DNA from 2 places in the Promicromonospora xylanilytica genome. Region 2 is predicted to be linked to the other one. Evidence: predicted binding sites of a transcription regulator. Region 2 holds the regulator's gene; the other holds the start of a gene.
What was found. Region 2 encodes HspR, which represses chaperone genes until heat shock. Its sites were predicted from a motif close to AAGTTGAGTCNNNNNGACTCAACTT; they were not measured.

Region 1: a site for HspR is predicted at 7,398-7,422, ahead of clpB (ATP-dependent chaperone ClpB). Genes of this name have one in related genera too.

What each region holds. Positions count from the first base shown of each region.
Region 1 covers NZ_BAAGRP010000001.1:237,828-253,257, reverse strand. The annotation lists gene ACYVK7_RS01125 (ArsR/SmtB family transcription factor) at 1-88, opposite strand, end outside; gene ACYVK7_RS01120 (sulfite exporter TauE/SafE family protein) at 431-1,192, opposite strand; gene ACYVK7_RS01115 (FadR/GntR family transcriptional regulator) at 1,189-1,902, opposite strand; gene ACYVK7_RS01110 (SLC13 family permease) at 2,009-3,340, shown strand; gene ACYVK7_RS01105 (CaiB/BaiF CoA transferase family protein) at 3,346-4,542, shown strand; gene ACYVK7_RS01100 (carboxyl transferase domain-containing protein) at 4,539-5,966, shown strand; gene ACYVK7_RS01095 (sulfite exporter TauE/SafE family protein) at 6,016-6,810, opposite strand; gene cpt (chloramphenicol phosphotransferase CPT) at 6,794-7,351, opposite strand; gene clpB (ATP-dependent chaperone ClpB) at 7,470-10,115, shown strand; gene ACYVK7_RS01080 (ArsR/SmtB family transcription factor) at 10,439-11,461, shown strand; gene ACYVK7_RS01075 (septum formation family protein) at 11,439-13,388, opposite strand; gene ACYVK7_RS01070 (exodeoxyribonuclease III) at 13,534-14,358, opposite strand; gene ACYVK7_RS01065 (ABC transporter substrate-binding protein) at 14,677-15,430, shown strand, end outside.
Region 2 covers NZ_BAAGRP010000003.1:51,205-66,634, reverse strand. The annotation lists gene ACYVK7_RS03870 (nucleoside deaminase) at 1-168, opposite strand, end outside; gene upp (uracil phosphoribosyltransferase) at 357-992, shown strand; gene ACYVK7_RS03860 (RNA polymerase sigma factor) at 1,003-4,479, opposite strand; gene ACYVK7_RS03855 (hypothetical protein) at 4,727-5,494, shown strand; gene ACYVK7_RS03850 (DUF1540 domain-containing protein) at 5,590-5,898, opposite strand; gene ACYVK7_RS03845 (heat shock protein transcriptional repressor HspR) at 6,062-6,514, opposite strand; gene ACYVK7_RS03840 (DnaJ C-terminal domain-containing protein) at 6,604-7,617, opposite strand; gene grpE (nucleotide exchange factor GrpE) at 7,694-8,476, opposite strand; gene dnaK (molecular chaperone DnaK) at 8,473-10,338, opposite strand; gene ACYVK7_RS03825 (GNAT family N-acetyltransferase) at 10,533-11,075, shown strand; gene ACYVK7_RS03820 (hypothetical protein) at 11,240-11,512, shown strand; gene ACYVK7_RS03815 (dipeptidase) at 11,532-12,668, opposite strand; gene ACYVK7_RS03810 (S8 family serine peptidase) at 12,736-15,430, opposite strand, start outside.

The DNA.
Region 1 (15,430 bases), on a different contig from region 2:
ACGCGCTGAGCAGGCGCGAGCGCAGCGGGTGGGCGAGGACCTTGACGGCCTCAGGGGTGAGCCGGAAGTTGTCCTGGGGAGTGTCCATGCGTGCACAATAAGCATGCACAGGGTGTGTGCACAATAGGTATGCACAAATGTTGTGCTCGTGCTCGTGCTCGTGCTCGTGCGCGGCCGGGAAGTTGGGGGTCGTCCGGCGTCGAACCGCAACCCGCGAGCCCGGCGGTCGGTCGTCCGGCGTCGAACCGCAAGGTGATCGTCACGGGAGCCGCCGAGACGCAACCTCCGCGTCGATCGGAGGGCTGGTGGACGTGTTCGCCTCGGTTCGGCGCGCTGGGCAATGGTCAGCTTGCGGTTCGGCGCCGACCGGTTGCGCGTTGGACGTGGACCTTGCGGTTCGGCACGATCAACGTCCCGACGCGCGACCTGGTCAGAGCAGCATGAACAGCGCCGTCCCCACGCCGGCGATCACCACGAGCACGCGGAAGACGACCGGCGACATCCTGCGTCCCAGGCGTGCTCCGACGTAGCCGCCCACCACGGAACCGGCGGCCAGCAGGCCGATCGCCGGCCAGCTCAGGTCGGCGACGACGACGAAGATGACCGTGGCCACCACGTTCGCGGCCAGCACGGCCAGGGTCTTGAGCGCGTTCACGATCCGCACGGGAAAGTCGGTGCCGAGCCCGAGCACCGCGGCCATCATGACGCCGGACCCGGCCCCGAAGTAGCCGCCGTACGTGCCCGTGAGCACGGCGAGCAGCACGGTCGCCGGCGACATCTCGTGGCGCAGCCTCGTGGGCTCGTTCCGGGTGCGGCGCAGCCACCGGCTGATCCACGGCTGCGCGCCGACGAGCAGGCAGGAGAGCAGGATCAGCCAGGGCACCACTGCCTCGAACACGCCGGGCGGGAGTGCCAGCAGCAGGATCGCCCCGCCGACGGATCCGATCCCGCAGGCGGCGAGCACGACCGCGACCGTGCGGGGGTGCTCGCGCAGCTCCTGGCGGTATCCGATCGCACCGCTCAGTGCTCCCGGCACGAGGCCGACCGTGTTCGACGCGTTCGCGACGACCGGCGGCAGGCCGACGGCGAGCAGCACGGGAAAGCTCAGGAGCGAGGCGACGCCGACCGTCGAGGTGAGGATCCCCGCGCCGAGCCCCGCACCGAGAACGGCGAGCTGCTCCCAGCCGGTCACGACTCCCCGTCCCGCAGGAGGGCCACGTCGCTGACCATCTCGACGTGGGCGTGCATCGCGTCGGCGGCGGCCTCCGGGTCGCCGGCCCGGATGGCGTCCGCGATGGCGCGGTGCCCGTTGAGGGAGTTACGGGGGCGGCCGGGCTGCGAGAGCGACTCGATCCTGCTCTCCCGGATCAGGCTCGAGATCTCCCGCATGGTCTGCGCCAGGAGGTCGGAGTGCGCGGCGGCGGTGACCGCCCCGTGGAACTGCTCGTCGGCCTCCACGCCACGGTCCCCGTGCGTGATGGCCTCCTCCATCGTGTCGAGTGCGGCATCGATCGCCCGGAGGTCGTCCTCGGTGCGGCGCTGCGCGGCGAGGGCGGCGATCTTGGTCTCGAGCGCGTCCCGGATGTCGATGATCTCGGGCATCCGGTCGGCGTGCGCACGGATCGCCTCGACGATGCGGCTCTCGCTGTGCTTGCCGGTCAGCACCGTGCCGTCCCCGTGCCGCACCACGACCACACCGACCACCTCGAGCGCGACGAGCGCCTGGCTCAGGGTCGCGCGGCTGACGCCGAGCCGCGAGGCGAGCTCGCGCTCGGGTGGCAGCCGGTCGCCGGCTTTCAGGCCGTTCTGCCGGATCCAGGAGGTGATCTGCTCCGCCACCTGTTCGTAGAGGCGGGTGCGGGCCAGCGGGTTCGGCAGTTCGGCGGATGCCTTGGGGGTCACCCCGTGAGAATACTTGACAGATGGCGCACTGGCCTATTGGCTAGGCCACTGATCCATCGTGCCTCGTCGGTCAAAGGTGTCCGCCACGATGGGAAGAGGAGTACTCATGGGTCCTGAGTGGATCGCGATCATCGCGCTCGTCGCGTTGTTCGTCGTCGGGACAGTCCTACCGATCAACATGGGCGCGCTCGCCTATGTCGCGGCGTGGATCGTCGGCGTGTTCGCACTGGGCATGGACGACGGCGAGGTGCTCGGCGGGATCAGCGCCAGCCTCGTGCTGACGCTCATCGGCGTCACGTATCTGTTCGCCATAGCCAAGAACAACGGCACGGTCGACCTCATCGTCGCGCAATCGATCAAGATGGTCGGTGGCCGCGTGGCCCTGATCCCCTGGATCATGTTCGCCGTCACCGCGGTACTGACAGCCATCGGCGCGGCCAGCCCGGCGGCGTGCGCCATCATCGGCCCGGTGGCGCTCGGCTTCGCCCGTCGCTACAAGATCAACCCGCTCATGATGGGCATGTTCGTGGTGCACGGCGCCCAGGGCGGCGGGTTCTCCCCGATCAGCATCTACGGCACCATCACCAACTCGATCATGGCCGACGTCGGCTACGAGGGCACCGAGATGGCCGTCTTCATCGCGTCGCTCGGGTTCAACCTGGCGATGGCCGTCATCCTGTTCCTCGCGCTCGGCGGTCGTCGCCTGATGAACGAGCGGGTCGACCCGGCCGACGCCGGCGAGCACGCCGCGGATCGCGCCGGCGACGAGCTGACCACGGGCGGCCGGCCCGCTCCCGCAGGTGGCCCGGGTGGCGTCGCCACCGTCACGCGGAGCGTCGGCGTGCGCCGCGACCACGTGCTGACGCTGCTCGCCTTCGCGGCCGTCGCGGTGACGGCACTCGCCTTCGACATGGACATCGGGTTCGTCTCCATCACGGCGGCCGTCGCCCTCGCCATGCTCTCCCCGAGCCAGAACAAGGGCGCCGTCAAGCAGATCGCATGGCCCACCGTGCTGCTGGTGGCGGGTGTGACGACCTACGCGACGGTCTTCACCGAGGCGGGCGCGCCCGAGTACATCGGCCTCTGGGCAGCGGGTCTCGGCATCGTCACCATCGGTGCCCTGGTGCTCTGCTACGTCGGCGGCGTCGTCTCGGCGTTCGCCTCCTCCACGGCCCTGCTGCCGGTCATCATCCCGATCGCGGTACCGCTCATCGCGACCGGCGGCGTCAGCGCCTGGTCCATGGCGGCGGCCCTCGCCGTCTCGTCGACGATCGTCGACGTCAGCCCCTTCTCGACGAACGGAGCCCTGATGCTCGCCAACCGCCCCGACACCATCTCGGAGCAGGCGTACTACAAGCAGATCCTCGGCTACGCGGGCATCGTCACGCTCGTGGGGCCGCTGCTGGTGTGGGCGATCCTCGTCCTGCCGGGCTGGTGAGCGCCATGACCGGACCGCTGGCCGACGTCGTCGTCGTCGACCTCTCCAGGGCCCTCGCCGGGCCGCACGCCACCATGATGCTGGGCGACCTCGGCGCCCGCGTCATCAAGGTGGAGGTGCCCGACCGGGGCGACGACACGCGGGGCTGGGGGCCGCCGTTCGTGGGCGAGGAGGGTGCGCGCGAGTCGACGTACTTCCTGTCCGCGAACCGGAACAAGGAGTCGATAGCCCTCGACCTCAAGTCCGACGAGGGCCGGGCCACCCTGCTGGCGCTCGTCGACCGTGCCGACGTGCTCGTGGAGAACTTCCGGACCGGTGTGCTCGACCGGCTCGGCCTCGGTCTCGAGAGCCTGCTCGAGCGCAACCCGCGCCTGGTGGTGCTCTCGATCACCGGGTTCGGGCACGACGGTCCGGAGGGCGGCCGCGCCGGGTACGACCAGATCGCCCAGGGCGAGGCCGGCCTGATGTCGCTGACCGGGTCCGGTCCGGACGACCCGCAGCGCGTCGGCGTGCCGATCGGCGACCTGCTCGCCGGGATCTACGGTGCGTACGGCGTGCTCGCGGCACTGCACGAGCGGCACGACACCGGCGTGGGACAGGTCGTCCGGACGTCGCTCCTGGCGGCGGTCACCGGAGTGCACGCGTTCCAGGGCACACGGTGGACCGTCGCGGGGGAGGTGGGGCACGCGCAGGGCAACCACCACCCTTCCATCGCGCCGTACGGCCTGTTCCGCTGCCGTGACGGCGCCGTCCAGATCGCCGTCGGGTCCGAGGTGCTGTGGCAGCGGTTCTGCCTGGCCTTCGGGCTCGACGCCGACGCGGAGGGCCTGCGGAGCAACGCCGAGCGGGTGGCCCACCGCGACCAGGTCGTCGAGCTGGTCGAGGCGGCCTTCGCCGACCTCGACGCCGACGTGCTGCTGAGCCGGCTCGCCGACGCCGGGATCCCGGCGGGTCGGGTGCGTACCCTCGACGAGGTGTACGCGTGGGAGCAGACGGCGAGCCAGGGCCTCCTCGTCGACGTGCAGCACACCAGCCTCGGCGCGGTGACGCTGCCCGGCCCGCCGCTGCGGTTCTTCGACCCGTCCGGCGACGAGGTCACCCGGCGCGACCACCAGGCACCCCCGGTCCTGGACGAGCACGCCACCCGGATCCGGGCCTGGCTCGACGAGCCGGTGCCGGGTGAGCCGAGAGCAGGGTCATGACCCGCCGGTGGACCGCGCGTGAGCTGCTCGACCTGGTGCTCGACCCGGGCAGCTTCGAGTCCTGGGACGAACCGGTCGACACGTCCGGGCACCCGGCCCCGTACCGAGCGGTGCTCGCCGCGGCGGCCGAGAAGGCGGGCACCGACGAGTCGGTGCTCACCGGCCGTGGCCACGTCCGCGGACGCCCCGTCGTGGTCGTCGTCAACGAGTTCCGGTTCCTCGGCGGCTCCATCGGCCGGGCCGCCGCGCGGCGCATCACCGCCGCCGTGCGGCGGGCCACCGCGGAACGGCTGCCCCTCCTCGCCACGACGGCGTCGGGCGGCACCAGGATGCAGGAAGGCACCCCCGCGTTCCTCCGCATGGTCGAGATCTCCCGCGCCGTCATGGACCACCGCGACGCCGGTCTGCCCTACCTCGTGTACCTGCGGCACCCCACCACCGGCGGCGTCTACGCGTCGTGGGGCTCGCTCGCGCACCTCACCGTGGCGGAACCCGGCGCACTCGTCGGGTTCCTCGGGCCGCGCGTCGTCGAGGCGCTGACCGGCGCAGCGCTGCCCGAAGGCGTCCAGTCCGCCGAGAACCTCGCCGCCAAGGGGGTGCTCGACGGCGTCGTCGCACCGGAGAACCTGCCGGCGCTGGTCGATCGAACGCTCGCGGTGCTGGTGGACCCGCCGTCGGCGCCGGCGCTCCCCCGCCGGCGGGGAGAGCCCTCCGGGACGACGTCGGCGTGGGACTCCGTGCTGCGGACCCGGGCCGACGGCCGGGTCGGGGTGCGGGACGTGCTCCGGTACGGCGCGTCGGGCACGGTCCGGCTCTCCGGCACGGACGAGGGCGAGCGCGACGAGTCGATGCTGGTGGCGCTCACGCGACTGGACGGGCAGCCCTGCGTGGTGGTCGGCCAGGACCGGACCCGGCAGTCCGACCGGACGCCGATGGGTCCCGCCGCGCTGCGGGTGGCGCGGCGCGCGATGGGACTCGCCGAGGAGCTGCGGCTGCCCCTGGTCGCCGTGATCGACACCCCCGGCGCCGAGCTCTCGCAGTCCGCTGAGGAAGGTGCCATCGCCGGCGAGATCGCGCGCTGCATGGCGGCGCTCACCCAGATGACCGTGCCCACGCTGTCGGTGATCCTCGGCCAGGGCTGCGGCGGCGGGGCGCTCGCGCTGCTGCCCGCGCGGACCGTGATCGCCGCGGAGCACGCCTGGCTGTCGCCGCTGCCGCCCGAGGGCGCGAGCGTCATCGTGCACGGGGACATGGTGCACGCGGCGGAGCTGGCCGAGGCGCAGCACGTGCGCGCGGTCGACCTGCTCGCCGAGGGCGCGGTGCAGCGCGTGGTCCCTGAGCACGGCGACGACACGGTGCGGGACGTGGCCGTGGCGGTCGCGGCGGAGTGCGCGGCGGTGCTGAGCACGGTACCTGGCAGATGATCGGCAGAACGTCGGGTGGTCGGAGGACGTCGAGACCTATCGGGCGGCCCTATCGCTTCTGGAGGGCCTTGCGCACCTGCTGCGCCAGGGCGAACACGAGCAGCACGGCGAAGGCTATCGACGCGACGTCGTCGGGCAGGGCGACGGACAGGCTCGCGCCGCCGAAGGAGAAGACCGACGCCACCAGCCCGATGATCGCCGCCGTGCGCAGGTGGACCAGGCGGTTGCGTGCGTTGACCCAGGTCCCGGAGACGGCGGTCGGGATCATGGCGACCAGCGACGTGCCCTTGGCCAGGGCCGGCGCGAAGTCGAACAGGGCGGACAGGCCTGGCACGGCGAGCTGTCCTCCACCGATGCCCAGCAGCCCGGACGCGATGCCCATGACCAGGCCCAGGCCCACCATCCCTGCCCCGTCGAGCAGGCTGGGGACGCCCTGTGCGCTGTCCACGGACGGCGGTTCCCCGAACGCGTCCAGCACCGACCGCACGATCCCCGCGACGAGCACCCCGACGAAGAGCCAGCGCAGCAGGGTCTCCGGGACGCGGGCGAGCAGCCGTGCTCCGACCACGGCGCCGGTCACGGCACCGACGACGAGCAGCCCCGCCGCGATCAGGTCGACGGCGTCGTGCGTCAGGTAGGGGATCGAGCCGACGATCGCCGCCGGGAGGATCGCCGCGAGCGAGTAGGCGCTGGCCCGGCGCTGCGTCAGCCCGCCGAGCGAGGTCAGGAGCGGCACCATCACGATGCCGCCGCCCAGGCCGAACAGGCCTGAGAAGGCCCCGCCGACGATCCCGACGACGGCGGCGCGGGGTGGAGTCAGGGAGTCGTCAGTCTGGTCGGTCACCCCGCGATGATCTCAGGTGCGCCGCGATGGTCCGCGCGCAGTCCTCCGGCCCGGTGCTCGTGGTGTCGACCTCCAGGTCGTAGGCGACATCCTCGTGGACCACGTCCGCCTGCTTCGCTGCCATGCCCGCCACGCGGTCGCCGCGCGCGGCCTCGCGGCGCCCGGCCTCCGCGGCGGAGCAGCGCACGCCGACCCAGAGCGTCGGCACGTCGCCGAGGGCGTCCAGCCAGCGCTGCTGGGACCGGGCGCCACCGAGGAAGACGTCGTCAACCACCAGGTGCGCACCCGCGCGGGCCATGGCGACGAGCCCGGTGATCCAGGCGTCCTGCAGCGCCATGAACTCCTCGCCGACGTCGACGCCGCCGTCGTCCGCGAACCCGATGCCGTCGCCGCCGGACGTCAGGCGGGTCGGCATCGCGTCCACGAGGGTGTCGATGCTGAGCGACAGCCACGCGTCCGGGAGACCGGCCTGGAGGCTGCGCGCTATCGCGGACTTCCCGGAGCTCGATCCGCCGTTGAGAACGATGACCTGGGTGTTCATGCGAGAACGGTACGAGTGTGGGTGGCGGGCGCTACAGTGAATTCCAAGGTTGAGTGGAATAGACTCAACTTTGACCCCGTTTCATCTCGTACAGACTTCAGCATCCCTGGGAGGCCTCATGGACACCAAGTTCACGACCATGTCGCAGCAGGCGATCGGCGACGCCATCCAGTCGGCGTCGGCGGCCGGCAACCCGCAGCTCGAGCCGGTCCACCTGCTCGCCTCGCTGCTCCAGCAGGAGCGCGGCGTGGCCACGGGCCTGCTCGACGCGGTCGGTGCGAACGCGCAGGCGATCGGCCAGCAGGTGCGCGCGGCTCTGATCGCGCTGCCCCAGGCCAGCGGGGCGAGCACCGCCCAGCCGAGCGCGAGCCGGGCGATGGCGACGGTCCTGGACCTGGCGGCGAAGGAGGCGCAGGGGCTGGGCGACGAGTACGTCTCCACGGAGCACCTGCTCATCGCGATAGCGGCCGGCCAGTCCGCAGCGGCTCGCACCCTGTCCGACGCCGGGGCGACCGCCGACGCCCTGCGTGCGGCGCTGCCCGCCGTCCGGGGATCCGGCCGGGTCACCAGCCCCAACCCCGAAGGCACGTACAAGGCACTGGAGCAGTACGGCACCGACCTGACGCAGCGTGCCAGGGACGGCAAGCTGGACCCGGTGATCGGTCGCGACTCCGAGATCCGCCGCGTGATCCAGGTGCTGAGCCGCCGCACCAAGAACAACCCCGTGCTCATCGGTGAGCCCGGCGTCGGCAAGACCGCCGTCGTCGAGGGGCTGGCCCAGCGGGTCGTCGCGGGCGACGTGCCGGAGTCCCTGAAGGACAAGCGGCTGGTCGCGCTGGACCTGGCCTCGATGGTGGCGGGAGCGAAGTACCGCGGTGAGTTCGAGGAGCGCCTCAAGGCGGTCCTCGAGGAGATCACCGCGTCGGACGGCGAGGTGGTCACCTTCATCGACGAGCTGCACACCGTGGTCGGTGCGGGGGCCGGCGGTGAGGGCGCGATGGACGCGGGCAACATGCTCAAGCCGATGCTCGCGCGCGGCGAGCTGCGCATGGTGGGCGCGACCACGCTCGACGAGTACCGGGAGCACATCGAGAAGGACCCCGCCCTGGAACGCCGCTTCCAGCAGGTCTTCGTGGGCGAGCCGTCGGTCGAGGACACGGTCGCGATCCTGCGCGGGCTCAAGGAACGCTACGAGGCGCACCACAAGGTGACCATCGCCGACTCGGCGCTCGTCGCCGCCGCCTCGCTCTCCGACCGGTACATCTCCGGACGGCAGCTCCCCGACAAGGCGATCGACCTGGTCGACGAGGCCGCGTCCCGGCTGCGCATGGAGCTCGACTCCTCCCCCGTGGAGATCGACGAGCTGCAGCGCGCCGTCACTCGCCTGGAGATGGAAGAGGTGGTGCTCTCCGAGTCGGAGGACGCCGCCTCCGAGGAGCGCCTGCAGCGTCTCCGGGCCGACCTCGCGGACCGTCGCGAGGCGCTCGCCGCACTCACCGCACGCTGGGAGTCCGAGAAGGCGGGGCACAACCGCGTCGGTGACCTGCGAGCGCGCCTCGACGAGCTGCGGACCGACGCCGAGCGCAAGCTGCGCGAGGGCGACCTCGAGGGTGCCGCACGCATCCGGTACGGCGACATCCCTGTGGTCGAGAAGGAGCTCGTCGCGGCAGAGGAGGCGGAGGCGACGAGCCAGGGCTCGGCGGGTTCGACCGCCGGCGACCCGCTCGTCGCACCGGCAGAGACCGCGCCGATGATCGCCGACAAGGTGGGCGCGGACGAGATCGCCGAGGTGGTCGCGGCCTGGACCGGCATCCCGGCGGGGCGCATGCTGCAGGGCGAGTCGGAGAAGCTCCTGCACATGGAGGAGGTCCTCGGCGCGCGCCTCATCGGGCAGCGGACCGCGGTGGCCGCGGTGTCCGACGCCGTGCGCCGCACCAGGGCCGGCGTCTCGGACCCGGACCGGCCCACCGGCTCCTTCCTGTTCCTCGGCCCCACCGGCGTGGGCAAGACGGAGCTCGCCAAGGCGCTCGCCGACTTCCTGTTCGACGACGAGCGCGCCATGGTGCGCATCGACATGTCCGAGTACGGCGAGAAGCACTCCGTCGCCCGGCTCGTGGGCGCGCCTCCGGGCTACGTCGGGTACGAGGAGGGCGGTCAGCTCACGGAGGCGGTCCGGCGGCGGCCCTACTCGGTGGTGCTGCTGGACGAGGTGGAGAAGGCGCACCCCGAGGTCTTCGACGTGCTGCTCCAGGTGCTCGACGACGGCCGCCTCACCGACGGCCAGGGCCGCACCGTCGACTTCCGCAACACGATCCTCGTCCTGACGTCGAACCTCGGCTCGCAGTTCCTCGTGGAACCGATGCTGTCGGACGAGGAGCGGCGCGAGTCCGTGATGACGGCCGTGCGGGCGTCGTTCAAGCCCGAGTTCCTCAACCGGCTCGATGACGTGGTCGTCTTCGACGCGCTGACTCTGGCCGAGCTCGGCAGCATCGTCGAGCTGCAGGTCGGCGCCTTCGCGAAGCGGCTGGAGGACCGGCGCATCACCCTCGATGTCACGGAGGCAGCCCGGGAGTGGCTCGCGCTGGAGGGTTTCGACCCGGCGTACGGCGCCCGTCCGCTGCGTCGTCTGGTGCAGCGCGAGATCGGCGACCGCCTGGCGCGGCTGCTGCTCGCCGGTGAGGTGTCCGACGGCGACACCGTGGTCGTGGACAGGGCGGACGGCGGCGACGGCCTGGCTCTCGACCGCAAGGCGCTGACCGTGTGATCGAGCGGTCTGCGTGTACGTCGATCGGCGTACACGGGATTACGCAGATCGGTCGATGTGGAGCATGGCATCCGCCTGCGATCCTGGGGGCACGAGGGAACGACCGTGCGATCGGTTCCGGCGAGTGACCGCCGGACACCGCCGTGTGATGGTGTTGTGAAGGTGAGAGCCCGACCGCCCAGAACCAGAAATCTCGCGCGTCCCTCTGTGTGTGCGGGGTGAGACCGTGCGCGGTGTGCCGCGCACGGTCCCCGCACGGTCAAGGCGCGCGGGGGGCGAGCCGACGGGGGCCACCGGAAGGGCAGACGGTCAGGGAGGGCCTGATGCTGCGGTTCCACTTCACTTCGGATGATCTAGCCCGGGTCCGGATCGCTCCGGGCCCGGACCCTCTGTGGGAGGTGCTGCTCAGCGCCCACGTGGTGAACCAGCGTCCGGGCAGCATGCTGTTCGGGCCGTGGCGGCAGCGGGTGCTGTCCGGGATGGGGCCCGCAGCCCGGATGCTGCTGCGGCTGACGCCACCGCGCGGGTACTCGCCGGACTTCCTCACGCCGGTGACGGGCACCGACGACTTCGAGTCCGGGCTCGACGCGGTGCTGTCCACCCCGCGGAAGCGGCTGAGCAACGACATCGCGCTGCTGGCGCGCGGGCACAAGCCGCAGCTCTGGATGCGCGACCTCGCCGACGGTTCCGCACCGGCGGTGCGCGGGCTCGGCGTCGCTCTGCGCGCCTACTACGAGCACGCGGTGGCGCCGTACTGGAGCGGCATCCGCGCCGCGGTCGACGTCGACCGCGCGACCCGGACCCGTGCGTGGATGGAGGGCGGCACGGAGCTGGCGCTCCGCACCCTGCACCCTTCGATCCGGTGGCAGCACCCGGTCCTCACGGTCGCGACCGTCGCCGAACGGGACGTGCACCTCGCCGGGCGTGGCCTGCTGATCATCCCGTCGTACTTCTGCGTGCGGGTCCCGATCACCCTGGCGGACGCCGAGCTGCCGCCCGTGCTGATCTACCCGATCGTGCGCGAACCCGTAGGGCCCGAGCGCAGCGTGGAGTCCCGGCTCGACGGCGGACGTCAGCTCACCGCACTCCTCGGCCGCACCAGGGCCGCGGTGCTGCGCGTGCTCGGCACCGGGGCCACGACCAGCGAGATCGCGCACCGGCTGGCGATCTCACCCGCGTCGGCGTCGGAGCACGCGACGGTGCTGCGCAACGCGGGCCTCATCACCAGCGGGCGTGAACGCAACACCGTGATCCACGCCCTGACCCCGCTGGGTCAGACTCTGCTCGAGGGCTGCGCCGGACGGACACCGGCGACTGTGCCGGTCACTGCAGCAGATCCTGCGTGATCGGCTCGGCGGTGGTCGCGAGGCACAGGCCGACCCGGTCACCGTCGTCCCACGACTCCGCGCTGGGACCCCAGACCACATAGCTCACGGAGTCGGCGAGAGGGCTCGTCCGCGCGATAGGGCCGAGCTGCTTGGTGCCGCACACCTGGGCCACCCGCTTGTCGACCTCGTCCCGACCCGGCCAGACGGCGGCGTCGGCGAAGTCGGTGCGGCCCACCACCTGGGCGGTGTGCGAGGCGTCGCAAGGAACGGCGAGCACCTGGGAGACCTCGCCGTCCTCGGGGATCGACTCGACGCACGACCCGAGCACCAGCTGCAGCGGGTGCACCTCCCGGGGTTCCGCGATCATCGCCTCGATGGGTTCCCACTGCTGCTTGCTCACCACGTTCGCGATGATGGTGACGACGACCACCACGGCGACGACAGCCGCGGCCGCGCCGCCGATCAAGGTGATCCGGCGACGCTTGGCGGTCTCCTCAGCCGGCGTCGGCGGGTGCCAGCCGGCGTAGGAGGCCTCGGGGGCGTAGCCGTGCACGGCTGGGAATGTCTGCGCGGAGCTGTTGCGGGCCGCGGGGAACGGCGACGGCGGTTGCTGCGGCCCGGAGCCCTGTCCCGGCGGGTGGGGCTGGTACTGCGGCGCCGTTCCGGGGGAGGGGAACGGGCTGGGCGGAGCGGCAGGGACCGGGGCGAACGCGGCGGGCGGCGCGAAGAGCTCCGCCTGCTCGGCGCGCGACTCGTCGGCCGCGGGCTCCGCCGCGGCGTCCTCCGCTCCGGGTGCCCCGGCGGGCGCCGCGGCGGCCGTGTCCTCGGCAGGGGCCTGGCCCTCGGCCTCGTGGTCCTTGGCGGCTTCGTGGTCCTCGGCGGCTTCCGCCTCGCCGGTCTCTGTCTTGCTGGTCTCTGTCTTGCCGGTCTCTGTCTTGCTGGCTTCTGCCTCGCCGGCTTCGGCCTCGCCTGCGACCGTGCGGGGCCCGAGCGCCTTCTTGTGCGCCGCCGTGATGGCGGCGAACGAGAGCGCCTTGAAGTCGAGCGGCTCGTCGCTGCCGGGTGCCTTGCCGGCGCTGGTGCTGGGCGCGTCGCTGGTGCTGGTTGCGTCGCCGGTGCCGGATTCTTCCGCTTCGCTGGTGCCGTCCGCCGCGGACGCCTCAGCGGCCGGTGACGGGGTCGCGGGCTTCGCGTCCTGGGCGGGTGGAGCCGGCTCGGCGGGTGCGGGCGGCTGCGCTGCCGGCGGCACGATGCTGATCTCTTCCGTCGGTGCCGCGGAGGGCTTCGGCCGGTTCGGCACTTCCGGAGCGGCCGGTGGCGTCGGGGACTCGACTGCCGCCTCCGCGTTCGCGGGCGCCTCCTCGTCCGGCGCGGCGGGCGCCCCGGGTGCGGGCGTCGTGGCTTCGGCGGGCGCCGCTGCCTCGGCGGGCGTTGCGTCCGGCGTCGCCGCCGTGGTGGTCGGCTCGACGGCCGCGTCGACAGGTTCCACCTGCGTGGTTGCCGTGACGGGCTCGCTCTGCGCGACCGGCTCGGCTTCCGCGGCGGTCCCTGCGGTGGGTGCGACGGCGTCCGGCTCCGGGCCGGCCTGCGGTGCGGGCTCCGGGGAGCCTGGTGTGGCGCCCGCCGTCGGCTCCTCAGCAGCCTCCACAGCAGCGTCCTCAGCCGTCGCCTCGTCGGCTGCCGCGGCCTCCGCCTCAGCGGCTCCTGCGGTGTCCGGGGGGGCGTCGTCGTTCGGCGGCACGCTTCCGCCGTCCGGACCGTCGTCCGGACCGCCGTCCGGCCGCTCGGGCTCCTCCGCGCCGGAGGCGGACTCGCCGCCTGCCTCGGCCGTGTCGGGTGCGGTGCCCGGCTCCGCCTCGACCGCGGACGCCGTCTCGACAGGATCCGTGGCGGGGACCATGTCGACTTCGGTGGCGGCCGGGGACTGGTCGGGCGTCGACGTCATGCAGGTTAACTTACCGACATTCGGCAACGACCCTGGCACCGGGACGACACCGATGACCAGTGGGCTCCATTTATGGACAATTTCACCCGCTGATTTCCCCATCATGGGTGGAACCTCAAGGCGCCCTGACCCGTACAGCGAGGTGTCAGTCGGTCAGGTCGACGATTACGGGCACGTGGTCCGAGGCGCCCTTTCCCTTGCGCTCGTCCCGGTCGATGACGGCCCCGGACGCCCGGCCGGCGAGCGCGGGCGACGCCCAGCAGAAGTCGATCCGCAGCCCCTTGTTCCGGGGGAAGGCGAGCTGCTGATAGTCCCAGTAGGTGTAGGTGTGCTCCGCGGGGAGGAACTTCCGTGTCAGCTCGGTGTACCCGGCGTCACCGAATGCGTCGAACGCGGCCCGCTCCGGCGGGGACACGTGGGTCTTGCCCTCGAACGCCGTGGCGTCGTACACGTCGGTGTCGAGCGGGATCACGTTCCAGTCGCCCATGAGCGCGACGGCGTCCCCCTGGCTCGCCCAGGTCTGTGCCGAGGCACGCAGGGCCTCCAGCCAGGCGAGCTTGTACGTGTAGTGGGGGTCGCCGAGCGCGCGGCCATGGGGTACGTACAGGCTCCACACCCGGACGCCGCCGCAGGTCGCGCCGATCGCCCGCGCCTCGATCGGCGGCACGACGTCGAGCAGCGGGTCCTGGTCGTCCTCGATGACCGCCTTCGCGAACCCCGGCTGTCCCGGGAACTGGGTGGTGACGTCGGCCAGGCCGACCCTCGACACGATCGCCACACCGTTCCACTGCGAGAGCCCGAAGTGCGCCACCTCGTACCCGGCGGCCTCGAACGCGGCCGCAGGGAACTGGTCGTCCCGGCACTTGGTCTCCTGGACCGCCAGCACGTCGGCGTCGGACCGGTCGAGAAAGGCGAGCACGCGGTCGACCCGCGTGCGGATGGAGTTGACGTTCCAGGTGACGAGGCGCACGTGGTCAGCGTACGTGGGGCAACAGGATGTCCGACTGTCCGCTGCCACATCCCCGACTTCGGTCCCTTGCACGGCACAGAGAATGACTTCGGTCGCTTGCTCTGAGATCGGTCAATCAAACGACCGATCTCAGAGCAACCGACCGAAGTCAGAACGGCCGCCGTGCAAGCGACCGAAGTCAGAACCGCTGCCGTGCAACCGACCGAAGTCAGAACGGCCGCCGTGCAAGTGGCCGGCGCCAGGAAGGCGCAGCTGTGATTCCCGCCGCACTTCTCGGGCCCTGGCAACCGTGAGGTTCACCCCGACTACCCTTGCTTCGTGCAGATCCTCACCAGGCGCCGCGCCGCCGGCACCGTCGCCGTACTGACCTCCGTGGCGCTCCTCGGGGCGTGCACCGCCGGCAGCTCCTCCGGTGAGGAGAACGGCGCGCGGACCGACGTCGTCGTCGGCCTGACCGGGGAACCGACCAACCTCGACTTCACGACCACGTCCGGCTCGGCCATCCCGCAGCTGCTGATGAACAACGTGTACGAGGGCCTCGTGACCATCGACCAGGAAGGCGACGTCCAGCCCCAGCTCGCCAGGTCCTGGGAGGTCAACGGCGACCGCACCGTCTACACCTTCACGCTGCACGACGGCGTCACGTTCTCCGACGGCACACGGTTCACCGCGGACGACGTCGTGGCCTCGATCGACCGGGTCAAGGAGGACTGGACGCTGAGCCTCAAGTCCAAGATGGACGTGGTGGAGCGCGCCGAGGCGAAGAGCGACACCGAGGTCGCGGTGACCCTGGAGCGCCCGAGCAACGCGTGGCTGTTCGACATGGGCACGTCCGTCGGCGCCATGTTCCCCGACGACCTGTCCGCCGACCTGGCCACCGAGGCCGTCGGCACCGGCCCCTACACGGTCGAGGAGGTCGCGACCGGTGAGCACATCACGCTCGCCGCCCGTGACGACTACTGGGGCGATCCGCCCGCGATCACCGACGTCACCGTGCGCTACTTCGCGGACGCCAACGCCCAGGCCAACGCCGTCCGCGCCGGCGACATCGACATGGCGTACAACCTGCAGA
Region 2 (15,430 bases):
CGCGGCCCGCATCGCTAGCACCTCGGCGTGGGCGGTCGGGTCCCCCGTCGCCTCTCGTTCGTTGTGCCCGACGCCGATCACCCGTCCCGACTCGTCGAGCACCAGCGCACCGACCGGTACGTCGCCGGTGTCGAGGGCCCGCCGGGCCTCGTCGAGGGCCACGCCCATCCAGCTCTCCCAGTGCGCGCGGCGTTCGGCCGCGCTCAGGGCGCTCAGTCCCGCTGACCAGTCAGACACACAGGTCACCCTAGTGACCCCTGCGTCCGCCAACCGGGTGAGGACGGGCGGTGTGGCGCTGGCAACGTTTCGAGGCGCCCCGCGGTCCCTGCGGGGTGCCGCCCGGTAGCGTTGGGCCCATGCGCCTCCACGTCGTCGATCACCCGCTGGTCGCCCACAAGCTGACCGTCCTGCGGGACGAGACCACCGCCTCACCCACCTTCCGCCTGCTGGTCGACGAGCTCGTCACGCTGCTGGCCTACGAGGCCACGCGCGACATCGTCACCGAGCCGCACGAGGTGCGGACGCCGGTCACCACCATGACGGGCACCCGACTCGCGTCGCCGCCGCCGCTCGTGGTGCCGATCCTCCGGGCCGGGCTGGGCATGCTCGACGGCATGAGCCGCCTGCTCCCGACGGCGGAGGTCGGGTTCCTCGGCCTCGTGCGTGACGAGGAGACGTTCAAGGCCGTCACCTACGCCAACCGCCTGCCCGACGATCTCACGGGTCGGCACGTCTTCCTCATCGACCCGATGCTCGCCACCGGCGGCACGCTGGTCGCGGCCATCGACTACGTGCTGGAGCGCGGCGCCCGCGAGGTGACCGCGGTCTGCCTGCTGGCCGCCCCCGAGGGCATCCAGGCGCTCGAGGAGCACGTGGGCGACCGGCTGAACCTGACCGTCGTCGTCGCCGCGGTCGACGAGCGTCTCGACGAGCGGGCCTACATCGTGCCCGGTCTGGGTGACGCTGGCGACCGCCTGTACGGCATCGTCTGAGCCCGGGGCGTCAGGCCTCGTCGGCGGGCCGGCTGCTGCACTCCGCGAACCACGGCCAGCGCGGCCGCTGCGTCTCGGGCGTGAGCGCGGAGGTAGCGGCGGGCGCGGCCGGCGTCGGCTCGCACACGTCGCCGATGCAGACCTTGCCGTCGACGAAGAACGACTGCTCCACCGTGTGGCCGCGCCCCTCGAGCTGACGGGTGAGCCGCACCGTGACGTTGCCCTCGCGGCTGATCGCGGTCTCCCTGATGAGCTCGAGCGTGGTGGCCCCGCCCGCGGCGACCTGCTGCTCGGGACCGACCTCGCCGCTGCTGTCGCGGACCAGCACACCCAGCCAGTCACGTCCCGACCCGTTGTTCACCGTCGCCGTGAGGCGCACGTTGTGGTCCGCGCACTGCGCGGCGGTGTCGACCGAGACCGTCTCGGGCCAGGTGAGCTGGGCGCACGACTCGAACGCGACGTCCATCGTCCTGAGCGTCTTGCCCGCCGCCGTGAGGGTCGCGGTCCCGGTGCCCCAGACGACCGGGTACTCGATCGACATGACCTCCCCCGCCGGGACGGTCTTGGTCACGTCCCCGACGTGGAACCGCACGGGAAGGGTCGAACCCGTGTTGTCGGCCGTGACGACGAACGTCCGCACCGAACGGTCCTGCTGGGCGTCGAACACGCAGGCGCCTCCCGCGACCGGTGCGTCGCCGCTCGCCGGCGCGATCAGGGCGCCGCCATGGGGCGCCTTCGGGTTCGTCTGCGGCACGACCGGGCCGGCGGGCCGGTCGCCGTCGGTGTCCACCCCGCTCCGCGAGAGGCGGAACGTGACGTCGCCCTTCTCCAGGTGGGTGCGGTTCGTGTTCACGGTCAGGTTGACGGTGCCACCCGGCGCCACGGGGCGGCCCGGGGACTCCAGGACGGTGTCGCCCACCGGGACCGCCATGACGACGGTCAGCGACTCGTCCGACGTGTTGGTCACGGTGCCTTCCACGCCGACGGTGCCGCCCGCGTTGTAGGTCTTCGCGCTCGTCTGTGTGCCCCACGCGGGCGCGTAGCAGTCCGCCGCCTTGTGGTCGCCCGCTGGAACACGTGTCGTGTAGGTCTTCCCGTCCACCACGGTGGCCAGCACGAAGACCGCCTGGCCCGCCGGGACCCGCAGGCCGTCGGGGACGGTGAGCTGCGTGGACGAGCCGGGGGCAACGTCCTTCCCGGAGGAGGCACTGCCACCGGCCGCCTCGAGCGCGACGCGCACCGTGTGCTGCGTCGTGTTGGTGTACGCGCCCGTCACGACGGCGTTCGCCGTGCCGGCTCCGCCTTCGGCGAGGCAGGAGGCGCCGACCGCACCGGCACCGGCGCCGGCGTTCGCCCACGCCGACGTGACGGCCAGTGTGGCCGAGGCGGAGCGGGCGTGCCCCTTGGGGACGACCGGACGGACGTTCGCGGCACCGAGCACCGTGGGCGTCGCCGACGACGCGTCGGCGGCCGTCGTGACGTTCAGCGTGGTGTCCAGGGTGTCGCCGGGTTCCAGGGCCGCCGGGACCGTCCCGGCGAGCGGCGCGCAGAGCCACGCACCGGGCAGCGCGCCGGCCGCGCAGGACAGCTCGGGCTGCGACGTGGTGGGCCGGACGCCCTCGGGGAGCGTCACCTCGACCGACCAGCCGGCGGAGACCGCGCGGTCACCCGTGCTGACCACCCGGACCGGCAGCGCGGCGGTGCCAGGGCTCGCGAGCGAGACGTCGTCGCTCGCCGCGGACAGCTCAGGACCAAAGGCCGCCACCGTGCGGCCGGGAAGGTTGATCGCGACGTGCTCCATGCCGTCGGCCCAGACCTCCGCACCGACCGGGTAGTCGCCGCCGGAGTTGGCCTGCACGGGCACCTCGACATGGTGGTGCTGGCCCGGTGCGACCTCGCCGAGCGAGCAGACCAGCACGTTCGCCTGCTCGGTCGGCATGCAGGCGGCCGGGCCGTCGTCCGGGATCGGCCCCACGGTGGGCGGCGCGCTGGGAGACGAGCTCGGCATCGCCTGCGTCTCGCCGGACGTGTCGGGTACGCCTGCCCCGGCGTCTGCGTCGGACTCCGGCTCGCTCGCGCTGTCGGCGCTCGTGGGTGCTTGCGTGGCGTCGCCGGTGCCGGCGGTCGGCCCGGACGACGGCGTGCCGGTTCCCTCGCTCGGCTCCACGGACGTCGCCAGCACGCTGCCGACACCGGTGCCGAACGGGCCGTCCGGCCGCACCACGTTCAGCCCCTGGGGGAGCGTGATCTGCAGCTGGGTACCGGTGGTCGCGGTGTCGCCGGTGTTCTCGACCGTGAGGCCCAGCTTCTGGGGCTCCCGGGGCGCCAGCGGCTTCGAGGCGTCCGCGTAGTCGACGACGAGGTACGTGCTCGTGCTCGTGCTGGTGCCCTCGCCCGGCTCGACGTCGGTCGGGAGGACGGGCCTGCCCTGGACGTCCTCGGCCTCCGGCAGCGCCTGGCCGTCCGTCGTGGTGATCACCTGGTCCGCGAGCACGGGCTCGGCGGCGGGAGGTGCGGCGATCTGCAGCGCCGCGACCATGCCGACGGCGGCGACGGCGAGCGCGCCGGCCGCCACGCTGCCACCCGTGGCGGCCGCGGCGGCGGACGCCACCGCACCAGCGGTCGCCGAGACGGCGCTGGCCGTTGCCGAGACCGCTGACGACACGGCCCCGGAGAACGTGCCCGTCGAGGCGACGCCCACCGTCGCGGTCGCCGTCGGGGCGCTGCCGGCCGCCGCGCCCGCACCGGCCTTCGCCGCGGCGACCAGGCCACCGATCGGGGCACCGGCCCCGACGAGGGCGAGACCGCCGGCGCCGAGCACCAGCGGGGCGATGACGGTCTTCATGCCGTGCGCCACGTCGTGCAGCTCGAGCACGAGGGCGCTGCACGTGCCGCACGTCCCGAGATGGTCGTCGATCTTCGCGGTCTCCCGCTTGGACAGGCTGTCGCGTACGTAGCCACCGAGGAGCGGGTTCACGGAGCGGCAGGTGTCCGACGGCGCGTGCGTCAGGTGCTGCTGCAGGTACCCGGCGCGCAGCGCTTCCTTCGCACGGTAGAGCAGGGCGGAGACACCGTTGGGGCTGAGACCGAGCACCGGCGCCACCTGCGCGGGCTTCAGGTCGTCGACCAGCACGTACCAGAGCACCTCGCGCCACCGCTCGGGCAGGTCGAAGTAGGCCCTGGAGACCACGCTGCGTTCGAAGCCGGCGAGCGCCGGGTCGTCCTGGGAGGCGACCCTGCCGAGCACCGACTCGATCTCGTCGTCCGTGCTGGGGCGCGTACGGGCGGCTCCCCTGGAGACGTCGAACGACCGGTGGCGGACCACGGTGTACAGGTAGGGACGGAACCCGGTGTCTGGTCCGGCGCCGCGACGAAGCATCTCGAACAGCTTGCTGAACGCGTCCGCGACCACGTCGTCGGCGTCGGCGGGTGAGACGTACTGCCGCGCGAGCGCGCGAGCGGCCGCCGCGTGCCGCGCGTAGAGCACGCCAAAAGCGTCGCGGTCACCTGACCTGACCTGCAGGATCAGTTCCGCGTCGCTCGGAGTGCCCCCCGTGCTGCTCTCGGCTTGCTTCACGTCTACCCAGACTCTCGGCTGTGTCCTGCCAAAGACTATAGAGCCACACCGGCGTTTTAGGGGTGGAAAAAACATTTCCCCCATCGGATTGGGGTGAAGTGCGGTACACCACCGCCGAAGGTGCGTCATGATGTATCACCGTGAGGGTCCCTTCATCATGAGCGAGTCACAGCAGGAGGCGCGGGTGCGTGTACATGACCTGCGTGAGCGGTGGCGCGCAACCAGTCTTGCGTCGGTCTGGATCCGGCCGAACGACTGGGAGCATCCTGCCGCGGAAGCGCTGGCCGAGGCACTGGCCGAGGGCCGCGGCGTGATCGCGCCCGCGGAACGTCTTGGCGCGGCGCGGGCGGACGTGGGCGCGGGCATCACCGAGGCCCTCGACGATGTCGCCTGCCTCTACGCGGCGTTCGGTCGGCCCACCGACGTCGGCGCACTGCGCGCCGCGGCCATCGGCTGGGTCGGCGCGCGCGAGCGCGTGCCGTACCAGGTGGCCACGCACGACCCGTCGACCGGTCTACCGACGGGCGAGTACCTGGGCGAGCGGCTGCGCGAGACCTACGGCACGGCGCAACGCTCGGGCACCACAGCGGGCGCCTCCCACTGCCTGCTCGTGCTCGACGTCGGCCTCGACAGCCTGGACACGTGGCAGCGGCTCGCGCGCTCCGCCGCCATCGGCCGCACGCTGCACCAGGTCTTCGGCGAGGGCCACCCGATGGCCGCCGTCGACGACGGCACCTTCGTGGTGCTGTGCGAGCGCGGCCCGACGACCGCGGAGCTGGGTCAGTCGCTGCGCCGCGTCGTGGAGCGCAACGCCGAGGTGCTCGGTCTCACCACGGAGGTACGCCGGCCGACCAGGGTCTGGGTGGAGCGCCTGCCCGGGACGCACGACGACGCCTTGCTGCTGCTGGACCACCTGGCTCGCTGAGGTCCTCGAACCCCCTGAGCCCCCGCACGACCAGGCACCCACAGCGGAGCGCCCGCTCATCGCCGAGCGGGCGCTCCGACTGCGTACGGGTCAGGTCAGCGTTCCTCAAAGGTGAGGCAGTCCGCGTGCCCTGGGTCCTCCGGGCCGGCGCCCACCCGGATCGAGGGGGCGCTGCACTCCAGGTTGTCGTTGTGCGTGCACTCGCCGCGCTGGCAGGCGCCGACGTGCGCGATGACCTTCTCGAGACCGCCCTTGGTGCTCAGCGGGATGAACGTGGCGCAGGAGGCGTCGCCCCTGTGCCCCGCGATGGTGACGGCTCCTGCGTGGCAGCCGTGGTCGTGGTTGTAGCCGCAGCCGTCGATCGAGCACTCGGCGACCTCCGGCATCTCCATCAGCGTGCTCATGGTTGGCTCCTCGCGTGGTGCGGTGGACATCTCCAACAGGAAGATCCTATTCCGGAAATGCAGAACGCGTAGAGCAAGGAATGCCTTACCTATACCCGCGCCAATCCTCCCCATTAAAGAAAGAATTGCGTTGCCGAAATTCCGGTCGCGCGAGGGCGGGTGCTCAGCTCTCGCGGCGCGGTGCCGGCCGCCAGAGGACGACCGCACCGCCGCCCACACCTCGGTGCTCGAGGTCGACGCGCATGGCGGCGCTACGGACCCGCTGGCCGCGCTGCACCACCACGACATCGCCGGCGTCCGGGCCCGCCGCGAACACACGGCCCTCCTCCTGGACCCGCATCAGCAGGTCACCGAGGCGTTCCTCGAGCACGGAGACGTGCGCCTCCAGGTCGAGGATGCGCTTGATCCCGGCGAGGTTGATGCCCTCGACCTGCGCGAGCCGCTGCACCTGCAGCAGGCGCGCCACGTCCCGGCGGGAGTACCGGCGGCCGCGGCCACGGGTGCGGCGCGGTACCACCAGGCCGAGCCGGTCGTACTGCCGCAGGGTCTGGGGATGCATTCCCGCGAGAGCGGCCGCCTTGGAGACGGTAAGCACGGGTGCGTCGTCGTCAACCATGTGCTCCTCCCCATGTCTCGTTCGCTTGTGCGTGCGGGCAGGCTAACCGACCTCGGCGCGGTGGGACATATGCCCCACCGCGCCGATGGTCATTCCGCCGCCCGCTCGGCCAGCCCTGCGCGCACGTCCTCGCCGTCGCTCTCCGCGGCAAACGACTCGAGCGCCTGCCTGGCCTTCTTGCTGAGCTTCTGCGGCACGACCACCTGAACGCTCACGAGCAGGTCGCCGTTCGCCGTCGCCGTCTGCACGCCCCGCCCCTTGACGCGGAGGGCCCGGCCCGAGGGGGTCCCCGCCGGCACCTTCAGCCGCACGGTCGCGCCGTCGAGCGTCGGCACCTTCAGCGTGGTGCCGAGCGCGGCCTCCGCGAACGTGACGGGCACCGTCATCCGCAGGTCAAGACCGTCCAGCGTCCAGACCGGATGCGGCGTCACGTGCACCGTGACCACCAGGTCGCCCGCGGGGCCACCACCGACGCCCGGCTTGCCCTTGCCACGGAGGCGGAGCTTCTTGCCGTCGTTGATACCCGCGGGGATCCGGGCCGTGATGGTCCGGCCGTTGACCTCCAGCTCAGCGGTCGTGCCCTCGACGGCCGCACGGAACGGCAGGGTGACCTGCGCGACGATGTCGGCGCCCTGGGTCGGCGCGGTGAACCCCGTGGGGCCGGCCGAGCCGTAGCCCGAGCGGTTCGCGCCGAACATCGAGCCGAGGATGTCCTCGAAGCCGGGACCCGCGTTGCCACCCTGGGAGTACCGCACGCGGGGACCGCCCCGCCCTGCGGGGCCCTGGCCGCCACCGAACATGGCGCCCATGATGTCCTCGAAGCCACCCGCCCCGGCGCCCCCCGGACCGGCGGAGAAGCGTGCACCGCCCGCCATGGCACGCACGGCGTCGTACTGACGGCGCTGCTCCGGGTCGGACAGCACGGCGTAGGCCTCGCCGATCTCCTTGAACCTGGACTCCGCGGAGGCGTTGCCCTGGTTCTGATCGGGGTGGTACTGGCGCGCCAGCTTGCGATAGGCCCTCTTGATGGCCGCGTCGTCGGCGTCCTTGGACACGCCCAGCACGGCGTAGAAGTCCTTCTCCATCCAGTCCTGACCGGTCATGGCACCTCCTTCCGCGTCGATACCGGTGGCCGAGCCCGCCGAGACTCCCGCCTCGACAGGCTCGACCACCGAGAGATCACTCCGGTCCGACGACGCCCACTCGTGCCGCCCGGACCACCTTGTCGCCGATCTTGTAGCCCGGCTCCACCACGAGGTTCACGGTGGCCGCCGTCGCGTCAGCGTCGGTCGAGTGCATGAGCGCCTCGTGCACCGTGGGGTCGAACTCCTCGCCCACCGTGCCGTAGCGCTCGATGCCGAACTTCTGCAGGCTCTGGTCGAGCTTCTCCGCGATCGCCGCCATGGGACCGCTCAGCTCGCCGTGCTGCTTGGCGCGCTCGATGTCGTCGAGCACGGGCATCAGTGCGACCAGCACGTCCTGCACGCCCCGGTCCCGCGCCGCGTCCTGGTCACGCAGCGCCCGGTTGCGGTAGTTCGTGAAGCTGGCTCGCTCACGCTGCAGCGCGTCCAGGTGCTCGGCGGCCTCGGCCTTCGCCTTGAGGACCTCCGAGGCCTCCGCGGCGTCGCCGGACGGCTCGAAGTCGAGCCCCTCCAGCGGGTCGCCGGAGGAAGGCTGCTCGCCCTCGGCGGCCTCGTCCGTCGCCGCGGCCTCGTCCGTCGCCGCGGCCTCGTCCGTCGCCGCGGCCTCGTCCGTCGCCGCGGCCTCGTCCGTCGCCGCGGCCTCGTCCGTCGCCGCGGCCTCGTCCGTCGCCGCGGCCTCGTCCGTCGCCGCGGGCTCGGACGGCTTCGCCGGCCGGCTCTGCTCGCCGGAGTTGTTCACCTTGCGCTTGTCCGTGAACTGGAAGGGGTGCTCCTCCGAGCCCTCGGGCTCGGGAGGTCCCTGCGGGTTCTCTTCGGTCACTTGCGCTCGTCCTCATCGTCCACGATCTCGGCGTCGACGACGTCCTCCTCCGGGGCGGACTGTGCGTTCGCCGTCTGCGGGCCACCCTCCGCGCCCTGCGCGGCGGGCTGCTCGGCGGAGTACAGGGCCTCGCCGATCTTCTGCGAGGAGGCGCCGAGCTTCTCGTACGAGGTCTTCACGGCCTCCGAGTCCTCGCCCTCGAGCGCGGACTTGACCGCGGCGATGTCCGCCTCGACCTCGGTGACGACCTCGGCCGGGAGCTTGTCGCGGTTGTCCGTGATCTGCTTCTCCATGGAGTACGCGAAGGTCTCGGCCTGGTTGCGGGTGTCCGCGTCCTCGCGACGCTTCTTGTCCTCCTCGGCGTGCAGCTCGGCGTCCTTGACCATGCGGTCGATGTCCTCCTTGGGGAGGGCCGAGCCGCCGGTGATCTTCATCGACTGCTCCATGCCCGTGCCACGGTCCTTGGCGGACACGTGCACGATGCCGTTCGCGTCGATGTCGAACGTGACCTCGATCTGCGGCACGCCGCGCGGGGCCGGCGCGATACCGGTGAGCTCGAAGACGCCCAGCGGCTTGTTGTCGCGGGTGAACTCGCGCTCGCCCTGGAACACCTGGATCGCCACGGACGGCTGGTTGTCGTCAGCCGTGGAGAAGACCTCGCTGCGCTTGGTCGGGATGGCCGTGTTGCGCTCGATGAGCTTGGTCATCACGCCACCCTTGGTCTCGATACCGAGGGACAGCGGGGTGACGTCGATCAGCAGGACGTCCTTGCGGTCGCCGGAGATGACGCCGGCCTGCAGGGCGGCGCCGACGGCGACGACCTCGTCCGGGTTCACGCCCTTGTTCGGCTCGCGGCCACCCGTGAGCTCCTTGATGACCTCGGTCACGGCGGGCATGCGGGTGGAGCCACCCACGAGCACGACGTGGTCGATGTCGGAGACCGAGATGCCGGCGTCACGGATGACCGCGTGGAACGGCGCCTTGGTGCGGTCGATGAGGTCCTGCGTCATCTGCTGGAACTGAGCGCGCGTGAGCTTCTCGTCCAGGTGGATGGGGCCGTTCTCGCTCATCGAGAGGTACTGCATCGAGATGTTGGTGCTCGTCGCGGACGAGAGCTCCTTCTTGGCCTGCTCCGCGGCCTCGCGCAGACGCTGCAGCGCGATCTTGTCCTTGGACAGGTCGACGCCGGAGGAGTTCTTCACCTGCTTGATGAGGTGCTCCACGACGCGGAAGTCCCAGTCGTCGCCGCCGAGCCGGTTGTCACCGGACGTGGCGCGCACCTGGATGGTCGAGAAGTCGTCCTCGTCCTTGCCCACCTCGAGCAGGGAGACGTCGAACGTGCCGCCACCGAGGTCGAAGACCAGGATGAGCTCGTCCTCCTTGCCCTTGTCCAGACCGTAGGCGAGGGCAGCGGCGGTGGGCTCGTTGACGATGCGCTTGACGTCGAGGCCGGCGATCTGGCCGGCGTCCTTCGTCGCCTGGCGCTCGGCGTCGTTGAAGTACGCGGGGACCGTGATCACGGCCTCCGTGACGGGCTCGCCGAGGTACTCCTCCGCGTCGCGCTTGAGCTTGCCGAGGATGCGGGCGGAGATCTCCTGCGGGGTGTACTTCTTGTCGTCGATGTCCTGGGACCAGTCGGTACCCATGTGACGCTTGACCGACGAGATGGTGCGGTCCACGTTGGTGACCGCCTGGCGCTTGGCGACCTCACCCACGAGGACCTCGCCCGTCTTGGAGAACGCGACCACCGACGGGGTGGTCCGCGAGCCCTCCGCGTTGGCGATCACGGTGGGCTCGCCACCTTCGAGGACCGACACCACCGAGTTCGTGGTGCCGAGGTCGATTCCTACTGCGCGTGCCATATTGCTGCCTTCCTACGACAGATTGAGTCTTCTGCACTCAACTTAAGCGGGAGCTCACGGAGAAGCAAGCCCGCACCGCCAAAGTTGAGCCCACTTCACTCAACATTCACCGTGGCCGGAAAGTTCCGGCGCGCGGCGGATACCCGGTCAGGTCGTCGGCCGCGCCTGGCCGGGACCGGATTATCGTGTTCGCCATGCCCTTAGAGATCGCCCTGACCGACGACGTCACGCTGCGCGAGCTGACCAAGGACGACGCCGTGGCGCTCGCACACGGCTACGCCCGCAACCGCGAGCACCTCGCCCCGTGGGACCCTGCCCGGCCCGAGGAGTTCTACACCGAGGAGTGGCACAAGGAGCGGCTCTGGGCGCAGGTCCTGGAGAACTCCACGGGTCGCGCGCTGCACACGGTGCTGGAGGCCGACGGGGAGATCGTGGGCAGGCTGAACCTCACCGACATCGTGCGCGGCGCGTTCGACAACGGGCACGTCGGCTACTGGCTCGACGCCCGGTTCACCGGCCAGGGCCTGATGACCCGCGCCATCGAGGCGCTCGTCGCCCACGCGCGGGACGAGCTGGGCCTGCACCGGCTGCAGGCCGCGACGCTCCCGCACAACGAGGCGTCGCAGGCCGTGCTGGCCAGGGCCGGGTTCGAGCGGATCGGCTTCGCGCCCAGCTATCTGAAGATCGGCGGGCAGTGGCAGGACCACGTCCTGTTCCAGCTGATCCTGCACGACTGAGGACGTTTTTCGCCCACGTCAACAGGCGCGACGCCCGGACCTGCGGTACACAAGGGTGCACGACCGAGGCCACAGGGGGTGGGGCGTCGGACGAGTACCCCGCGGGCCCGGCCCGCGGGTGCCTGATGCCCGGGAACCCCGGGCCCCGACGGGGGGAGACCACCATGGCAAGCATCCACGGAAGCTCGTTGTCCATTGCGCTCCTGACAGCTCTGCTCGATCCCGAGGAAGACGGTCTCAGATCACCTCACGTCCAGGACCTGCTGCAGGAGGCGCTCGAGACGCGGGAGGACGCGCGCGACGTGATCGTCGCGCTGCTCGCCTCGTCCGGCTCGATGCTGCGGCAGATCAGCTACCACAACGAGCAGGAGCCGCTCGAGTCCCTGCAGAAGGTGGCACTGGGCTTCCAGCGCAAGGTGGTCCAGCTCCCCGGCTGAGCCGGCGTCCGGGGCTGAGTCAGCGTCCGGTCGGCGCGGCCGCGCGCTCGGCCTCCCGGAGCACGCGCAGCATGTTTCCGCTGGCCAGCTTGCCGAGGTCGGCGTCGGACCAGCCGTTGTCCGCGAGCGCCGCGAGCAGCGCCGGGTATCCCGTCACGTCCTCGAGCCCCTCGGGCAGGCTGGGCGTGCCGTCGTAGTCGCCGCCCAGGCCGACGTGGTCGACGCCGGCGACCTCGCGGACGTGCTCGACGTGGGCGACGACGTCGGACAGCGTGGTGCGCGGCTGGGGGTGCCCGGCCCGCCACTGCCGCATGAAGGGCTCGAACGCGCCGATGTCGGTGTTCTTGATCCCCTCGGCGGCGGCTGCCTCGGCGCCTTCTGCCCGCCAGGCGGCGACGGCGGGCGACACGAACTGCGGCACGAACGTCACCATGCAGACGCCGCCGTTGGTCGCGAGGGCGCCCAGGACGTCGTCGGGCACGTTGCGCGGGACGTCGCAGACGGCACGAGCGCTCGAGTGGCTGAACATGACCGGGGACGAGGTGACGCGCAGCGCGTGGCGCATGGTGCCCGCCGACGTGTGCGAGAGGTCGACGAGCATGCCGAGGCGGTTCATCTCGCGCACGACGTCCTCGCCGAACGGGGAGAGGCCGCCCAGCACCTCGTCGTCGGTGGCGGAGTCGGCCCACGGCACGTTGTCGTTGTGCGTGAGCGTCATGTAGCGCACCCCGAGCGCGTACAGCATGCGCAGCACGGCGAGGGACTCGTCGATGGAGTGGCCGCCCTCGGCGCCCATGAGGGAGGCGATCCGCCCGTCGCGCCATGCCTGCTCGACGTCGTCGGCGGTCAGGGCGAGCCGGAGCGTGTCCGGGTACTTCTGGACCATGCGGTGCACGCAGTCGATCTGCTCGAGCGTCGCGGTCACGGCGGCACCGCCCTGGAGCTGGGCGGGCACGTAGACGGACCAGAACTGGGCGCCGACTCCCCCGTCGCGCAGGCGCGGCAGGTCGGTGTGGGTGGTGGTGAGCCGCTGGGCGATGTCGAGCGCGGAGAGGTCGTAGGACGACTGCTCACGGAGCGCCCACGGGAGGTCGTTGTGGCCGTCCCAGACGGGGTGCTTCTCGAGGAGTGCGGTGAGGCGGGCTGCGGTCGTCATGCGGGCGACGCTATCGCGCCGCCGCGCCGGCCACTGGTGGTGAGCCGGAGCGACGGCGGACGGTGCGTCAGCCGACGCGGTACCAGTAGCAACCGCTGGTCTCGAAGCCCTTGGCCGTCGACGGCATGGTGATCGTCGTGGCCTCGTCGACGATGCGGTGGCCGGCGAGGTGGGAGCGGTCCGCCAGACCGGTGAACGCCTTGATGAAGCCGTAGTAGCAGGTCCCACCGGCTGTGGCCGGACCGGGCGTCATGTAGGTGCCGCGCTCCAGCTGGTCGCCCAGCACGTACACACCGTTCTTCGGCGTGTTCATCCGCCGCTTGGTCATGCCCGCATAGTGCTTGACCCAGGTACCGCAGTCCTGCGACCGGAACGAGCCGTCGGTGCCCAGCACCGTGACGACGCGCTGCCCGGACCCGTAGTCCCCGCCCAGTACCCGGTCCGCGCCGTTCAGCCGCTCCCAGACGCAGTCCCGCGACCCGCCCTGAGCCGTGTACGTCGCCGCAGGCACGCTGTCAGACCCGACGAAGAACCACGCGTCGGCGGGGATCGTGGTGCTCGGCCGGTAGACCGGCACGGCGGCGCTGCCCGAGTCGGTGGTCGCACGGCCGGCCTTGCGGCCGGTCACCACCACGGTGAGCTTCTTGCCCAGATGCTGCCCGGCGATCCGGTAGCTCGTGCCGGTCGCGCCGGAGATCGGCACGCCGTTCGAATACCACTGATAGGTGAGGTAGGCCCCGGGACGCCATGTCCCCGTGCTGACGCGGACGGTGGACCCGACGCGACTGGTGCCCACGATCCGCGGTTTCGGCACGGCGGAGAACCTGGTGCCGATGGTCCGGCCCGTCGAGGTGGCCGTCTTCGTCGTGAATCCGGCCCGCTTCCGGGTCACCGACACGGAGATGCTGCGGCCCTTCCACGTCGAGGGGATCACGAAGGAGGACTTGGTCGCCTTGCGGAGCGGCCAGCCGTCCACCCGCCACTGGTAGGAGGTGGTCGTGGCCGACGGCGACGAGGGCGGTGCGGACACCCTGAGCGTGGCACCTGGTGCGGGCTGACCGACGACGCGAGGCCGCCCCTGCGCGAACACCCCGAAGCCGACCGCCTTGGCGGCGCTGGTCCTGCTCGCGCCGACGTATCCGGCGCGTGTACCGGTGACCGTCACGGTGAGCTGCTTGCCCCGGTCGGACCACCGCGGCACGAAGGTGAACCCGGTGGCGCCGGAGATCGCGGCCCCGTTCACCTTCCACTGGTACTTGAACCGCGTGCCCGACGTCCACGAGCCGGACAGCGCGCGCAGCGTGCTGCCCACCCGCACGGCCCCGTTGATACCCGGGTTGGTGGCCTTGATGGCGCCCGGTGCCACCACCGCCGTCGGTTCACTGGTCGCCGTTGCGGGAAGACGGCCGGCGGCCGACCCGACGACCGTCACCGTGATCCGAGTTCCGGCATCCCTGCCCTGCGGGACGTACGTGGCGCCGTCAGCGCCGGAGATCATGTCGCCGTCACGTCGCCACTGGTAGGTGAACCTGGCAGCCGGCTCCCAGGCCGGCGCTTCGACGGTCAGTGTCGCCCCGACCTTCGGCGTGCCCTGGATCTCGGGCGCCGGCGTGCTGGAGAACGCCTGCTCCTGCGTGAGCTCATAGGCGGCGCGCACGTCGAGCTTGCCCTCGCCCCACACGTTGTTGTCGTCGGCGGTGCCGCCACAGGAGGTGTTGCCCACGTCCCGCGCCGACTCGTCCAGGATCGCGCGGGTAGCGGAGACGTCGCCCACGAGTGCCGGAACCGCGTCCCACAGGAGCGCGACGGCGCCCGCGACGTGCGGTGCGGCCATGGACGTGCCGGACCACACCTCGTACGCACCACCCGGTACCGCGGAGCGTACGGCCACACCGGGTGCGGCGATGTCGGGCTTCACGGTGCCGCTCTGGCCGGGACCGCGCGAGGAGAAGGCGGCGATGGCGCCCGCGGAGTTGAACGCGCCGACCGAATAGGACGCCTGCCTCGAGCCCGGGCTACCCGACGACTCGCAGCCCCAGGAGCCGTCGTTCCCGTTGGACCACGAGGCGAAGATGCCGGCCGCCTCCCACGCGGCGATGACGTCCTCCATGAACGGGTCGCTCGTCCGGGACATGCCCCAGGAGTTGTTCACGACGTGCGGGCGCATGGCCGGGTCGGGATTGGCGCCGGTCCACTGCGTCGGCGCCAGGAGCCACTGGCCGGAGGCGACGAGCGCGGCGTCCGAGCAGTCGTACGCGCAGCCGTTCGTCGCGATCCACTGCGCGCCGGGGGCTACACCGATGTTCGTCGAGCCGTCGTCGGTGCCCACCATCGTGCCCATGGTGTGGGTGCCGTGCCCGTCGTCGTCGTACGGCGAGTCGGAGCCCGTACCCGCGGCGTCGAACCAGTTGTAGCTGCTTCCGGTGGTCGCGCCGCGATACTGCGCGCGCAGCGCCGGGTGGCCTCGGTCGACGCCGCTGTCGAGGCCTGCGACCACGATGCCGTCTCCGGTGAAGCCGAGGTCCCACATCTCGTCGGCACGGATCGCGTCGATGCCGTAGGTCGAGCTCGCCGCCGCGAGCGGTGCCACGGCGTCGGTGGTCTCGGGCTCCTCGAGCACGTGCCGCGACGTCGGACGGACCTCCATGACGTCAGCGTCGGCCGCGAGCTCGACCGCCTGGTCGAGGGAGCCGTCCTCGACGAGGATCGCGTTGGTCGCCCAGTAGGAGGTGTACTCGGTGCCTGATCTCTCCAGCTCCGCG